4 regions of the Erwinia persicina genome follow, and region 1 is predicted to be linked to each of the others. Evidence: predicted binding sites of a transcription regulator. Region 1 holds the regulator's gene; each other region holds the start of a gene.

Region 1 (4,052 bases):
ACATGCTGTCAGGCGAGGTCAATGACCTCGTAGCTGTGACTCATTTTGACACCCTGCCCCAACATAATGGCCACCGAACAGTATTTCTCTGCGGAAAGGTCGACGGCGCGTGAGACGGCTTTATCACCCAGCGCTTTGCCGCTGACAATAAAATGCAGATTAATGTGCGTGAAGATTCGCGGAGCATCTTCACGGCGCTCCGACGTGAGCTTCACTTCGCAATCAGCCACGTCATGACGGCCTTTTTGTAAAATAGAAACCACATCAATGGCGCTACAGCCTCCGGCGGCCATCAGCACCATCTCCATCGGGCTGGGTGCTTTATCCCCGGAGTTACCGTCCATCAACACCTGATGACCCGATGAGGATTCTCCCAAAAATGTCAGCCCTTCAACCCATTTAACACGTGCCTGCATAACAAAATCCTCGATTTCATTCAGTTACCGCAGAGTACGCTGTGTCAATAAAAACGGCAACGCTGCCTTTTTCCAACTATGCTGAAGCGAGACAACAGAAGACAGCCTTGTAAAGCTGTGCTACAAACAAAGCTGCAATTATTTACTGGCAAGACAATGCACAGTAAAACGGGACGACAGCACGAGCCATGCTCTTAACAGAGGCCCGTATAATTCCTATGGGAACGCTTGAATATTTCAACGCCTGACAGGGACTCATCCCCTGATATCCTAAAATATTTCGCGCGGCAGGTTAGCGGTAACGCACTTCTCCCCCGCAGAATAGAGGGTATATTTAGGCACGATTACAAACAGAGGATAACAGCGAATGGTTCTCGGCAAACCGCAAACAGACCCTACACTCGAATGGTTCCTGTCACATTGCCATATTCACAAATATCCATCCAAAAGCACGCTGATACATCAGGGTGAAAAGGCGGAAACCCTCTATTACATCGTTAAAGGTTCTGTAGCGGTGTTAATCAAGGATGAAGAAGGCAAAGAGATGATCCTCTCTTACCTCAACCAGGGCGACTTTATTGGCGAACTGGGCCTCTTTGAAGAAGGTCAGGAACGCAGTGCATGGGTACGTGCGAAAACAGCCTGTGAAGTGGCTGAAATCTCTTACAAAAAATTCCGTCAGCTGATTCAGGTGAATCCTGACATTCTGATGCGTCTCTCTTCACAGATGGCGAGTCGACTGCAGGTTACGTCAGAGAAAGTGGGTAATTTAGCTTTCCTGGATGTCACCGGACGCATTGCCCAGACGTTACTGAATCTGGCCAAACAGCCCGATGCCATGACGCACCCGGACGGCATGCAAATTAAAATCACCCGTCAGGAGATCGGCCAGATTGTCGGCTGCTCCCGTGAAACCGTAGGCCGTATTCTGAAAATGCTGGAAGATCAGAACCTGATCTCGGCACATGGTAAAACCATCGTTGTATACGGCACACGTTAACCGGCTCTGAACCCACGGCGCGACGCCCTGTCGCGCCGTTTTTATTTGGTGTGGCTCATGTGGCGGAGAATTATCTATCACCCGGAAGTTAACTATGCGCTCAGACAAACGCTGGTGCTGTGTTTACCCGTGGCGATCGGCTGGATGCTGGGCAACCTGCAAAACGGACTGCTTTTCTCCTTAGTGCCCGCCTGCTGTAATAACGCCGGTCTGGATACCCCCCACAAACGCTTCTTTAAACGCCTCATCGTCGGCGGGTGTCTGTTCGCCTCCAGCAGCTTCCTGATCCAGTACGCCGGGTTAGAGGGCGTGCCGTTGCCGGTTATTCTGCTGATCATGGCCTTAGTGCTGGGCGTCACGGGTGAGATTAGCCCCCTTCATGGCCGCCTGCTGCCGGCTTCGTTAATAGCCGCCATCTTCACGCTCAGCCTGGCGGGGCGGATGCCGTTGTGGCAACCGCCGCTGTTATATATTTTGGGGACCGTCTGGTACGGGGCATTTAACTGGTTCTGGTTCTGGCTGTGGAAAGAGCAGCCGATGCGTGAAACCCTCAGCCTGCTGTATCGCGAACTGGCTGACTACTGTGAAGCTAAATACACTCTGCTGACCCGACTTACCGATCCACAGACTGCCCTGCCCCCACTGCTGGCGCGCCAGCAGAAAGCCGTCGATCTGATTAACACCTGCTATCAGCAGATGCATATGTTGTCCGCCAATCGGGACAGCCACTACCAGCGTCTGACACGTGCATTCCAGGTGGCGCTTGATCTGCAGGAACATATTGCGGTCAGCCTGCATCAGCCGGAAGAAGTGCAAAAGCTGGTGGAAAAAAGCCATGCCGAAGCGGTGATCCGCTGGAACGCACAGACCATTGCCGCCAGACTGCGGGTACTGGCCGATGATATTCTTTATCATCGTTATCCTGAGCGCTTTACAATGGATAAGCCTCTTCAGGCACTGGAAAAGATCGCTCGTCAGCACCCGGACAACCCCGTCGGCCACTTTTGTTATTACCACTTCAGCCGCATCGCACGTGTGCTGCGCACTCAGCGTCCGCTGTACCGCCGTGACCTGATGGCCGACCGCCAGCGTCGCCTTCCTCTGCTTCCGGCGCTGAAGAGCTACCTGTCGCTGAAATCCTCAGCCCTGCGCACCGCTGCACGCTATGCGGTCATGCTCACCTTTGCCAGTTCCCTGGCGCTGTTCTTCAACCTGCCGAAGCCTTACTGGATCCTGATGACGGTAATGTTTGTCAGCCTTAATGGTTACAGCGCCACCCGGGTGCGTATTCAGCACAGAGCACTGGGAACGCTGGCCGGGCTGATCATCGCTGCCGCCACGCTGGGTCTTCATGCACCAGAGTCCTGGGTGCTACTGGTCATGCTGATCATTACGCTGGTGAGCTATCTGTTTATCCGCAAATTCTATGGCTGGGCCACGGTGGGCTTCACCGTCACCGCGGTTTACTCGTTACAGTTGCTCGCTCTGAATGGCGCGCAGTTCCTGCTGCCGAGGCTGCTGGACACACTGATGGGCTGCCTGATCGCCTTTGGCGGCATGATCTGGTTATGGCCACAGTGGCAAAGTGGGTTGATGCGGCAGAATGCGCACGATGCGCTGGAGACCTATCAGGAGGCATTACAGATGCTGCTGGGAAACGAACAGGATGCCGTGAAACTGGCTTACCAGCGAATGCGGGTCAATCAGGCGCACAATGCGCTGTTTAACTCCCTGCATCAGGCGATGCAGGAGCCCGGCTTTAACTCCAGTTACCTGTCCGATATGCAGCTGTGGGTCACGCACAGCCAGTTTATTGTGGAGCACATTAACGCCATGACCATTCTGGCGCGTGAACACACCATGCTGACGCCCACGCTGGCAGAGCGCTATCTGCAGTCCTGTGAAATTGCCCTGCAGCGCTGCCAGCAGCGTCTGGAATACGACGGGCCCGATTCAGGCAGTAATGTCCTGGATGCGCCGGAGGATTTCCACCAGGGCCCGGTAACCATCATGGAGCGGCATGTTAGACGCATCCTTGGCCATCTCAGCGTGATGCATACCATCTCATCACTCACCTGGAGCCAGCGCCCACATCATGGCCGCTGGCTGTCACGCCATCTGCGTAAATCGAAGACGTGAGTGCCGCTGTTTTTTCCGCCTCATCCCCAACCTCCCCGGGCTTTATCAGCACGGGACGACCGGAAAAAAGCGTTCCCTATAACACGTTTTCGACGGCCGTCGCGAATCGGGCCATGCCTTCAACAATGTCGGTCGGTTCAATCACCAGCGACGGCGCAAAGCGCATCACATCGGTTCCGGCCACCAGCACCATCACACCCGCCTCTGCCGCGGCATTCAGCAGGTCACGTGCTTTACCTGCGTGCTGCGGTTTCAGTGCCGCGCCAATCAGCAGGCCTTTGCCACGGATATCGCTGAACAGATCGAAGCGGGCATCCAGCGACGCCAGCGCATCAACAAACAGCTGACGACGCTCTTCCACACCGTTGAGCACTGCCGGCGTATTGATGATATCCAGTGCCGCTTCAGCCACGGCACAGGCCAGCGGGTTGCCACCGTAGGTGGTGCCATGAACACCCGGCGCCATGACAGAGGCAATCTCGTTGGTCGTCAGCATC
Region 2 (4,052 bases), 720 kb from region 1:
CTGCCAGCCCACCAGCGCCATCAGGCACAGCGTGGCCAGCTGAAGCAGGCCAATAATCAGCTTATCGTAACGACCAAAGAGAATGGCGGTGGATTTCACCCCAATCTTCAGGTCGTCATCACGGTCAACCATCGCATACTGGGTGTCGTAGGCCACCGTCCAGCAGATATTGGCCAGGAACAGCAGCCAGCAGGTCAGCGGCACGCTCTCGCTGACCGCCGCCCAACCCATCGGGATCGCCCAGCCAAAGGCCGCACCCAGTACCACCTGCGGCAGATGGGTGTAGCGTTTCATAAACGGATAGAGCCAGGCCAGGCCCAGGCCACCCAGCGACAGCCAGATGGTCATGCTGTTCATGGTCAGCACCAGCGCAAAGGAGATCAGCACCAGGCCGGCAAACAGCAGTTTGGCTTCACGCGGGGTCACCGCGCCACTGGGTAGCGGGCGCTCACGGGTACGCTTTACAAAGCCATCAATTTTTCGGTCAGCAAAATCATTCACCACGCAGCCGGCTGCACGCATAAAAAATACGCCCAGCACAAACACCAGCAGCACGTTAAGCGGCGGTGCCTGCCTTCCTGCCAGCCACAGCGCCCACAGCGTGGGCCACAGCAGCAGTAGTGATCCTATCGGTTTATCAATACGCATCAGACGGCTGTAGGCCGCCATTTTACTCATTGGCACGCTCTTCTCCACGCTATGCTCCCCCTTCTGCCGCCACGCTGGCATAGAGCGGGGAGGCAGGTAAAAACAGTTCGGTCAGTAACAGTGGCTTGCCTGACAGACGCAGGCGCGAACGCCGGCCCCACAGCGTATCGCTGTGGCCAACATCAATAAAGTCACGCGTCAGCGTTGAAGAGGCAAAAAGATAGCGGCCCAGCGGTACCGTGCCCAGCTGTTGCAGCTTCTGTTCGGGGCCGTTGAGGGTGGATTCCGGCACCAGCGTGCGGGCGACCAGCCAGGGGACGCCGTCGCCACAGAGTTCAATTTCCCGCAGCCAGTAACGCGGCTCGGCAGGCAGCAGCACGATATCTTTATCGTCTGCCGCTTCCTGCGCACTGATAAATCCCTCACGCAGCAGGTTCACCGTCACCGCCTGGCAGTGACGCTCAAAGCGACGCGTCATGGAATCGACTTCCATCAGCCAGTCAAGCAGGGGGGCCGTTAACAGAGGGGATGAATCCGGCAGCCAGTTGATCGCGCGCAATTGCGACAGCGCGTTCTCAGCCATAACACTTCTCCGCAAAATCTTCGATGCGTCAGTGTAACGCAGACCCTGGCGGCAAACCTATCAAAGCCGGGCAAATAGCCGTGAATTTATGGCGCGTTTACAGACTTATTCGCGCTTCAGGCGGTTGCTGTTTGCCAGCCACAGGGTGATCACCAGAATCAGGATGGCGATAGCATAGGCCAGGGTATCAAAGGGGTTTTTATGGTCGACAATGATCAGGCGAATGATGGCCGTAATGCCGATATAGACAAAGTAGCGCAGCGGGAAATGGTAACCAGACTGGAAATACTTAATGATCAGCGCGATAAACTCAAAGTAGAGGAAGTAAATCACGATACCTTCGATAAGCAGATAAGACGACGTCTGCTCGCCGGTATTCAGCAGCACGTTACCCAGATGGATGGTCTCTTTGCCAAGAAAGATGATCAGAATGCAGGCCAGCACAATCAGGCCGGTGTTTAAAACCATTTGCAGGGCAAAGGCCAGCCGGGTGGCGGGCGTGTTACGTTCCTGGGACGTCATGATACACCTCAAAGTCACTGTTATCCGTCGGGAATGCCGACGGATAACAATATGCTTGAGTGTGATGCAGATCACAACATTTCGATGAGGCTTACCGCATGACGGGGCGACCGGGAAAAAAGGCCGCCCCGCCGTAACGCCGGGATTTAACGGTAATTTGCGTCGCGGTCGGTGGTCATATCGTACAGCTGGTACTTACGACCCAGCATCTGACCACCATCACGCGTCAGCGGAGTCCAGTTCACCTGCGCACGACCGCGGGTTGGTGACACGCTGAAGACATCCATCGGCACGGAGATATAGAAGCCCTTGGTGAAGTCACCCTCGCCGTACTCTTCCGCAGAGACGTTGGTTTTGGTGGCGTAAGCCCCGACGGTAATACCGCTGTCGAAGCGCTTCGAAATATCCACCGTCACGCCTTTATCTTCCGCCAGGTACTGCCCGACGCTGGCTTTCACCAGTACGTTGCGCATAAACCACGGCTGCCAGTAACCGGTAATGTTGCCCACCTTCGCGCTGTAGTCGGTGAATTTCATCATGTTGTCCCAGTCACGCTGTTTGACGTAGTTGGCGTCCACCCCCACGGCCCAGCTGGCATCCAGCGGACGATAAAGCACTTCGCCGCCGGCCCCGCCATACATGGTTTCCAGATAGCCACCGTACACCTGTCCGTAGAACCCGTTGCCGAGCTCATGCATGTAGTTGGCCTGCAGGTTATTCACATAGACGTTATTTTCAACGTAGTCACGAATATGGGTACGCACCCGTGGCAGGGAGGAGTCCGCCGGCGCACCGTTGTAATTAAACTTGTCGTAGTTGTTGGCCAGGTTGCCAAACAGGCTGCCGTCCAGCAGCAAGTGGTCCGTCAGCCAGAAGCTGGCGTTCGCCATTACGCCCACCTGGTAAAGGTAGAAGCTCTCCGGCCCACCGACTGACTGGTTGAGCACCGGTGACAGGCTGTAGCTCAGACGGTCGCCGTCGATACGGAAGCCCTGCTCAGTATGCCCCGGATCGCGCGGATCCACTCGCTGCTGCTGAAGCGTCTCTTCCCGTCCCAGCGGATATCCCGCCAGCTGGCGTTGCAGGCTGCCCACATTGGTTTCCGTGGTCACCTGTGGCATATGGCTGCGCGTTTGTGTCACACGCAACGTATCCACGCCTTCCGGCAGGTGGTTGGCAAGGATGACGTTGGCGCGGTCGACGCCGCGCTGCGTATCACGGTATTTATACTGCTCCCCGGTGACGGTCATCGTGCTGCCGTCCACCTGAAGATTTGGCGCATTCAGACCGGCGTTGTACTTCAGGTCGGTCAGTTGGTTGGCGGTCAGCGTGGGCTCAAGGAAGCGGTCCTGCGGCTGCGGATTGTATTCCGGCTTCGGCATATCCCGCTGATTCTGGTGCAGATCGTTAAAGTTAGTGCGCAGGGTGAAACCGGCCATAAAGGTGTTGCCACGCTCATAGCTGACATTGACATCCGCCCAGTCGGTAAGCCGGTAGATTGCCCCGACGTTAAGTTTGCTCTTCTGTTCCAGGCGCCCGGCAAAGTCATCTTTATAATCGTTGCCTTCATACTCCATCTTCAGGCGCAGCGGTTGCCACGGGGTCTGATACTCAATGCCGCCGAAAATGGCTGTTGGCCCTTTAAACATATCGCCACCGCTCACCGACCCGGCGGTGCCGCTGCCCTCTGCACGGTAGCAGTATTTTTCGCTGGCAGAACAGAACGGGTTCTTGACGGTCCCGCTGTTACCGATGTAGCCCCAGCCCATGCCGAGGGTGAAGTCAAACGGCCCCCAGGCCTTGGTGGCCACCAGATATTCGCTGTCAAACAGGCCGGTACCGCCAAGGTCACGCGTTCCTACAGAGACTTCCGGTAGCCAGAACCCCTCTTCCCACAGGCGCAGCTTAAGGTCGAACGCTTTATCTTTGTAAGTCTGATCGCCAGAGAAGCTGGATACGGCGCTGTATTCCCGGGTTTTGACGTCGGTGTAGCGGATGGTGGCTTCCAGCCACGGGAACAGCTGCACCGAGGAGGAGTAAAAGTGGTACTGATCGTTATAGCGGTAGTTAAGGCTGAACTCGCCCTCTTTGGCCATACGCGCCGTCGGCACCTGCATCAGGCCCACGCCGCCGAAGTCAGACTGAGACGGGCCAATCGGGTCCGGATAGGTGGCAGCCTGAGCCTGGCAGGCACAGGCAACGGAGAGTGACAGCAGGCTGAGAAGATAACGTTTTTTCATCAGTCAGGGATCCGGTGCGTCAGTACAGAAATGATCTGCTGGTTGAGATCGGCATAGGT
Region 3 (4,052 bases), 2.0 Mb from region 1:
GGCGCCATGCGCTGGGGGTCATCCCGGTCTCGCGGGTGAACACCACCGAAAAATAGTTGCTGTCATCAAAGCCGCAGCGGGACGCCACTTCGCCAATCAGATCGTCACTGGTTCGCAGCAGGTGCTTTGCCTGGCACAGCTGCAGCTGGCGGAGATAATGCCCCACGGTCATCCCGGTTTGCTGACGAAACAGCTGCTTTAGCGCCCGCTCGGCCAACTGATGCTGCTTGCAGAAGGTAGCGAGGTCAAAAGGCACCGCTATCTGCCCCTGAATGGCCGCCATCAGCAGATCGAGCTGTTCCCCCTCCGGCATCTGCCAGGCGCGATCGGACGCATAACGATGCCGCTGCAACACCAGCGCCAGCTGTAAAAACAGCGCTTCCGTCAGTTGACGCGACAGCACGTCACTTTTGCGACTTTCCTGTTCCAGCTGCTGGATCACGCCGCGTGCCAGCGCCATGCCCCGCGTGGTTAACCGCCATGCGGCGGACTCGGGCGGGGGCAGCAGTTGTTGCCAGTCCAGACTCAGCTGGAAGCGCTCCGGGCAGTAAATAATATTATCCAGCGCCAGCTCATTGACTGACTCATAGCTGTGGCAGTCATCGGCATTCAGATAGAAGATGTCGCCGCAGGTGACCAGCCAGGGGCGGTCATTCATCACATGCAGGCCATTCCCGCGCCATACCAGCACAATTTCATTGAATTCGTGAACGTGAGGCGGGAAGGAGGGTTGAGAGGTGCGTTCAGCCACGGCAACCGGCATCTGTTCAGACGGAAGATAGTCAGCTTTTGCCAGCCGAAGGAGAGCAGTCACGGATCACCTCATCAGTCATTTTGTCGCAGTGTACGGGGAGAACAGCCAAATTCACGCTTGAACAGCGTAGAAAAGTGATTGCTGTCACCAAAACCACAGTGAAACGCAATATCAGTGACGCGCATTTCACTGTGGCGCAGCAGATGGCGGGCTTCCAGCAGCCGCAGGCGATTTAGATAGCGCTGAGGCGTGCTGCCGGTCTGCTGTTTTAACTGACGGTGCAACGTGCGCAGTGAAAGCGAAAAGCGGTCAGCCAGGCCTTCCCAGTCAACGTCCTCACTGTAGTGATCCGCCAGCCAGTCCAGCAGGCCACGCAGGCGACTGTCCTGATCGTCACTGTCCGCCGCGCTGCATCCCTGACGCAGCAGAACCAGCAGGCGCATGAAATGCATCTCCTGTTCCGCCTGGCTTCCCAGGCTGTCATTCAGTGGCGGCTGCACGAGCTGATCGATCAGTTGCCTGGCCTGGGCCAACACCTTATTGCCGATGCGCCAGTGGGAAGGGTAGTGGCCGTCCTGCTCCTGCGGCAGCAGATGCTGAAGCCCCGCCAGAAAGCGGAACGACTCCGGCCCGCGATACAGCACGTTTGTCAGGCACAGATTCTCTGTTTGCTCATACAGATGACGGTCATGGCTGCGAACAAAACAGACACAGCCGCTGCATAAAGGCTGCGACTGCCCGTTAAAGACATGAATGCCTGCCCCCTGCTCAACGATGACGATTTCATGGAAGTCATCATGATAGTGTTCAGGAAAAACGCCCTGAGGCGCGCGGGGTTCAATAGCGACCGGGAAATGCCCTGTCGGGAAGAAATCAACGCTGTGCAGCACGGTCATGATCGTTTCCTCTTTAACATTCAGGTAACAGAGTCTACGCAGCACCGAAAAGCGACACCTTGAATTTTTGACCGGGAAATGCGCTATCCCGGTGAATTTTTCAAGAAAAGGGCGGAAAGCGTCAGAAATGCGGGCAGCATCACATCGATGTCGCCGGCGTTGCAGATGCCAAACTGTGATTCACTTCACGTTCATCTTTGCCATCCTGCCAGCCCACCTGTCCCGCTGGCAGTAGTAAGAAGGTAGCGAAAACAGGCTCTTTTACACTGGTGACATCGAATCATCAGGAAGCCACTACATGAGCCTTCGTCACTTTGTTGCCATCGATCTTGGCGCGTCCAGCGGCCGCGTTATGCTGGTGCAGCACGACTCAACAAGCGGGTCTGTCGTCCTCAGCGAAGTCAGTCGTTGCGTCAATCAGTTGGTCACTGTCGGGCATCGCCAGTGCTGGGATATTGATGCCCTGGAAGGGTTTATCGTCGCCGCGCTGGAAAACATTGACGCGCAGGGCATCGTGCCGGAAAGCATCGGTATTGATACCTGGGCGGTGGATTTTGTGCTGCTGGATGCAGAAGGAAACCGGGTGGGGCTGCCGGTCGCATACCGTGACGATCGCACTCACGGGCTGATGGCGCAGGCCTGCCGTGAACTGGGTCAGGCGCAGATTTATCAGCGCACCGGCATTCAGTTTCTGCCGTTTAATACGCTGTATCAGCTGCGGGCGCTGTGCCGTGATGCTTCGACCGATACAGACCGGGTCGCCCACGCACTGATGATCCCGGATTATCTTCATTACCGGCTAACCGGCGTGCTCAACTGGGAATACACCAACGCCACCACGACGCAGATGCTGAACATCAGCAGCGGCGAATGGGATGCGGAGCTGCTGCGCTGGAGCGGGGCGGATCCAGCCTGGTTTGGTCAGCCCTCGCAACCCGGCCGGCGCGTAGGCGTCTGGAAAAGTCCGGCGGGCAGGGCCATCCCGGTGGTGGCCGTCGCCACCCATGATACCGCCAGTGCCGTGCTGGCCACGCCGCTGACCAGCGATAATGCGGTCTATCTCAGTTCCGGTACCTGGTCATTAATGGGCTTTGAGAGCCTGAAGCCGTATACCGGCCAGACGGCACTGGAAGCCAATATCACCAACGAAGGCGGGGCTGAAGGGCGCTTTCGGGTGCTGAAGAATATTATGGGCCTGTGGCTGCTGCAGCGCGTGTGTGACGAACTGGCGGTCAGCGACCTCTGCCTGCTGATCGCAGAAGCACAGCAGCAACCCGCCTGCCGCTGGCTGATCAATCCCAACGACGATCGCTTTATTAATCCCGCCAGCATGGTGCGTGAGATCCAGGACGCCTGTGCCGGGCAGCGTATGCCGGTGCCCTTAACGCCGGCAGAGCTGGCCCGCTGCATCTTCGACAGTCTGGCCTTCTGTTACCGCCAGGTATTGCAGGAGCTGGAACAGGTACGGGGCGCAGGTTTCAGCCAACTGCATATTGTCGGTGGCGGCTGCCAGAACCCGTTTCTTAACCAGCTGTGCGCCGACGCCTGTGGTATCCCGGTGTTTGCCGGACCGGTTGAAGCGTCCACGCTCGGTAACGTTGGCAGCCAGATGATCGCCGCCGGTGCTGTGGCCGATGTCTCGGCTTTCCGCCAGCAGCTGGCACAGCATTTCCCGCTGATCCGTTATGACTCTCACGGCAGTGACGTGTTTCGCCGCAATCTGCCGCGTTTTCAGTCACTGACCCATTCTGTAAAGGAGCTTTGTATATGACTCAGGCCATTGAACAGGCTTTCGCCCTGGCGAAACAGCGCTTTGCCGATATCGGTGTAGACGTGGACGCCGCGCTGGCACAACTCGACCAGCTACCAGTGTCGATGCACTGCTGGCAGGGCGATGACGTGCGCGGTTTTGAAAATCCGCAGGGGGCGCTCACCGGCGGGATTCAGGCCACCGGTAACTATCCCGGTCGCGCGCGCAATGTGGCAGAGCTGCGCGCCGATCTCGATCTGGCGATGTCGCTGATCCCGGGGCCAAAACGGCTGAACCTGCACGCTATCTATCTGGAAAGCGAGCAGGCGGTAAAACGCAATGAAATCAAGCCGCATCATTTTGCTGGCTGGGTGGCGTGGGCTCGCGACCGGCAGTTGGGTCTGGACTTTAACCCCAGCTGTTTTTCCCATGAGCTGAGTGCTGACGGTTTTACCCTTGCCCACAGTAATGCGGAGATCCGCCAGTTCTGGATCGAACACTGTCAGGCAAGCCGAAAGGTATCTGCCTGGTTTGGTGAACAGCTCGGATCGCCCTCGGTGATGAATATCTGGGTGCCGGACGGTATGAAAGATGTGACCGTCGATCGTCTGGCCCCACGTCAGCGCCTGATGGACTCTCTGGATGAGGTGAT
Region 4 (4,052 bases), 790 kb from region 1:
TTTTTTCTGCCCTGTTTGTGACTCAGGATGTTTTTAGCGTTTACAATAACGCCCGCCTGGAATCACGAATGAATACGGTGGCGAATGCCACCGGAATGATACTGAGCTTTATCATTAGTTTTACTATCGCCTGGTGCAAACTGAGTCCGCTGTGGTTGTCACTTTCGATGGTCGCGGTCACGCTGGTACCCTATCTGATTAAGCGCAGTCGCTTCTATCAGGTCAACACTATCAGCCTGCCGCCACAGCATAAGCGTAAGAATTATCTGCGTTATTTGTTGTACGCGGGTCTGCCACTCGCCATTTCCAGCGTGTTTATTGCTGTGCAGGTAAAAACCGCACAGTTCTTTTTGCTGGGGGTGAGCTCGGCCCACGACCTGGGGCTGTTTACCGCGGCGAATACCATCTCTGCTTCATGGATTTTTATTCCAGTGGCACTTATTACATCCTGCTTTTCTGAAATTTTCAGAGAGCGTGCGGATGTGGCAGTTAAACTGGCTTCACGACTGAATGGTTATGTTATGGCAGTTTCACTTTTGATGCTCTCCGTTGTCACGCTGTTTGGTGACAGGATCATTAACAGCCTGTATGGGCAAGATTACACACAATCAGGAAATCTCATTACATTATTGTCGCTAGCGACCTGTTTTTCAGCAATGGGCACCGTAGCGTATCGCTACATGGTTAAAGAGGGTGGTTTCAATTACTTACTGGTGAAAGTGGTTCTCCTGGTCGTGATTGGTCTGGCCACGTCTTACTTCTTTATCCACGCCTGGGGATTAACAGGGGCAGCATGGAGTGTATTTATCACCGAACTCCTTTCCCTGACGATAATGAATTATTTCTTTAAGAATGGCGTCATTCTTAAAATACAGCTTTCCTCACTCAACTACAAAACCTACAGATGAGGTCAATCATGTTGAAGCTCAAAGCAGAATTGAGAAAGGGTTTTGTTTACCTGTTCAAGAAAATGCCTTGGTCTTACCAGGATAAAGTTTATTACTTTCAGAAGTTCAAAAGAATACCGAATATCCGGGAACCCAGACTCTTCAATGAGAAAGTTCTGTATCGAAAATATGTGACGGGAGACCATGTGCGCTATGCCAATTTATCGGACAAATTACTGGTCCGGGATTATATTGCTCATACCATTGGTGAGTCATATCTGATCCCGCTGGTTCATCAGACCGACGATCCGATTTCACTGCTGAGCTTGCCAAGCCTGAAGAATACGGTGATCAAACCCAATCATGGTTCAGGCATGGTTGAGATCGTGCTGGAAGAGCCGGACTGCATCCAAAAGCAGCTGCTGATCAAGCGTTGCGATGAGTGGCTGCATAAGGATTTCTCGCACCATGCCCGTGAGATCCACTATCGCTACATTAAGCCCCGTATTCTGGTTGAACAGTACGTTGGTGACGGTAAGTTTGCCGCCGTTGACTACAAATTTCATATGTTCAACAAGAAAGACGGTAACTTCGAATATGTGCTGCAGGTGATTTATAACCGGGTGGGGAACGCTGCGCTGTCGATGAACTTCTACGTTAACAACCTGAAGCAGACGTTCTATAAAATTCGTGACACCGGATTCGATACCAGCGCCGAGCTGGAGACGCTGGAGCATGCACTGGCGCTCAGTAAACAGCTGGCAGCAGATTTTGATTATGTGCGGGTGGACTGGTATATCCATGAAGGCAATATCTACTTCGGTGAGCTGACCTTCACGCCTGGCGCGGGCATGGTCACCGGACTGGAAAACGGTCTGAACCAGATCATGGGTGATATGTGGTTGCAGGATCGCCAGACGTCAGCGCTGCCTGAGGTCAAAGCCTCCAGCGACGTGCCGATGCCGGCGGTGCTCAAAAAGATCTAAACGTGGCAAGACATCGCCTGCCCGGTGAGTCAGGACAGCTCCCCGGGCTGATGTCGTTTACGGCATGGGCCAGTCGGCAGGAGCACGGCTCATCACCTCAACAAACACCTCTTTGGTGATATGCCAGAAGTTGTGCAGGTTTTCCATACTCAGCGTAATGCCCAGCAGCCCGGTGACAAACCAGCACGACATGCCAATACCGATGCCGGTAAAAGCAAAGGCCATCACGTTACGACTGGCTTTACGGCAGCGTACGTTGAAGGTACTGGCAAAAAACATCATCACTGCACTGAGCAGCTCCCATCTCATAAGGATAACGCTGGTGGTAATCGTCGCCATGCTGAAAAACTCCGGGGGGCCTGTCCTGACAAATCAAATGCGACATCACCCGAAGCGGAACCGGAGCTGCCAGGTGTGCTCCTTTCCGGTCTGACGCACAGGTCATTAAAGTGTGATGGCGATCACATTATATCATCCGTTTTTAAAAATTGAACAAAATTTAAACCTGGTATGGTAGATATTTTTTAGCCGCTAGTCTGAGTATTCTGTTAAGTCAAATTTATTGGTTTAAGATGAATCCGACGCTATTTAACATTGTGCGTTGACTTGATGATCTGTAGGATTTTTTCGCTAATGCTACTCATAACCCGGTTGTCTCTTTTTTCCCAGTGCTTTTCCCTGGGCCGGACAGCTGTCGGTCTAAAACAAGAATTATAAATATTTCTAATATAATTATCGATCTGCGTACAGCAGAAATCACCAAGGGGGAGTATATGTCTTTTCATGGTCACTCCTGGCTTCGCTGCCTTTCATCACTTGTGAACATCGGATGAACACCCTCAATCAGCGACCGTCTCAGACGGCACGTGTGCTGCCGACGATGGGCCAGTCGTTCCGGCGTATTCACCTGACGGTGATGCTGGTGTTCCTGCTGTGCAGTGGCCTTTCCCTGTCCGCACTGTCGATGTATGTGCTGCGCAGCTACGCGGAAAACAATATTCAGCTTATTGCCACCAGCGTCAGTTACAGCGCCCATAGCGCAGTATTAAAAGGCGATGCTGAAACAGCAAAAAACCTGTTGAGTGATATCGGCACCCATTCCGATTTTTCGGCTGCGCGCATCTATGATGCTCATCAGAAACTGCTGGTGAGCTGGCAGATGCCGGGAGCCAATGTGCACCGTGGCCTCAGCGCAGCCGTTGCAGAATGGCTGTTTCCAAAACCGGTCAGCGCGCCCATCATCCACCATCACAAGGAAATTGGCCGGGTCTGGATCCATGGCGACGCGACGCGCGTGCTGCATTATCTCTGGCAGGCCCTGCAGTGGCTGGGAGGCAGTCTGTTGATCACCGCCTTCCTGGCTTTCTATCTTTCTCACCGTATGCACGCCGGCATTTTACAGGGGTTGAAAAATATCGCCTCCGTCACTCATGACGTAAGAAAGCGAAGGGCGTTTTCCCTGCGCGTGCCGTCGGCGTCGATTGCCGAACTGGACAAACTGAGCGGGGATTTTAACGCCCTGCTCGACGAACTCGACCAGTGGCAGCGTCATCTGACGCGGGAGAACAGCTCCCTTGCCCATCAGGCACTTCACGACGGGCTGACCGGGCTGCCAAACCGTAAGGCGTTCGAACGCCGGCTTCAGGCCCTGCTGCTGGACCCCCATCGTCGTCAGCAGGTCAGCGTGCTGTTTATTGACGGCAACCACTTTAAGCAGGTCAATGACCGTTATGGTCATGCCGCGGGCGATCGCGTGCTTACCGTAACCGCACAGCGTCTGCAGGCTCGCCTGGGTAAAAACGATATGGTCGCGCGGCTGGGAGGGGATGAGTTTGCGGTATTGCTCACCAGCGCCGGTGAAGAAGACGAGGTGGCTCAGGTGGCCCGCCGCATTATCCGTGCGATGCAGCCGCCGGTTCAGCTGCCCGATGGTACTCGCGTGGTGCAGTCGTTAAGCGTGGGGGCGGCGATGGCGAAGCATCACGCGGTACCGGAGGCGCTGGTCGCTCAGGCCGATGCGGCGATGTATCACATTAAGCAGCAGGGCGGTGGCTGGTATCTGTCGCCGCTGCACTGGGGGCAGGAACCGCGGGCGATACCACCGCAGAGGCTGATGGCATCGCGCTAAACGTTAGCTGCACGTCGGACAGGCTTTCTCGTGGCCGGACGGGCTGAAGCG

What was found. Region 1 encodes CRP, which controls carbon source genes, mostly activating them, when cyclic AMP is high. Its sites were predicted from a motif close to ATGTGANNNNNNTCACAT; they were not measured.
Region 2: psiE (phosphate-starvation-inducible protein PsiE) is a predicted target of CRP. The motif match lies at 1,813-1,830, and genes of this name have one in related genera.
Region 3: rhaS (HTH-type transcriptional activator RhaS) is a predicted target of CRP. The motif match lies at 1,778-1,795, and genes of this name have one in related genera.
Region 4: K6L24_RS19610 (YjcB family protein) is a predicted target of CRP. The motif match lies at 2,323-2,340, and genes of this name have one in related genera.

Annotation. Positions count from the first base shown of each region.
Region 1 covers NZ_CP082141.1:358,433-362,484, reverse strand. The annotation lists gene K6L24_RS01550 (OsmC family protein) at 9-416, opposite strand; gene crp (cAMP-activated global transcriptional regulator CRP) at 784-1,416, shown strand; gene K6L24_RS01540 (YccS/YhfK family putative transporter) at 1,474-3,555, shown strand; gene argD (bifunctional acetylornithine/succinyldiaminopimelate transaminase) at 3,632-4,052, opposite strand, start outside.
Region 2 covers NZ_CP082141.1:4,303,187-4,307,238, forward strand. The annotation lists gene ubiA (4-hydroxybenzoate octaprenyltransferase) at 1-696, opposite strand, end outside; gene ubiC (chorismate lyase) at 698-1,231, opposite strand; gene psiE (phosphate-starvation-inducible protein PsiE) at 1,337-1,753, opposite strand; gene K6L24_RS19900 (YjbH domain-containing protein) at 1,900-3,993, opposite strand; gene K6L24_RS19905 (capsule biosynthesis GfcC D2 domain-containing protein) at 3,993-4,052, opposite strand, start outside.
Region 3 covers NZ_CP082141.1:2,351,032-2,355,083, forward strand. The annotation lists gene rhaR (HTH-type transcriptional activator RhaR) at 1-814, opposite strand, end outside; gene rhaS (HTH-type transcriptional activator RhaS) at 826-1,650, opposite strand; gene rhaB (rhamnulokinase) at 1,949-3,421, shown strand; gene K6L24_RS10655 (L-rhamnose isomerase) at 3,418-4,052, shown strand, end outside.
Region 4 covers NZ_CP082141.1:4,235,803-4,239,854, reverse strand. The annotation lists gene K6L24_RS19620 (MATE family efflux transporter) at 1-908, shown strand, start outside; gene K6L24_RS19615 (ATP-grasp fold amidoligase family protein) at 917-1,873, shown strand; gene K6L24_RS19610 (YjcB family protein) at 1,931-2,212, opposite strand; gene dgcN (diguanylate cyclase DgcN/YfiN) at 2,703-4,001, shown strand; gene soxS (superoxide response transcriptional regulator SoxS) at 4,005-4,052, opposite strand, start outside.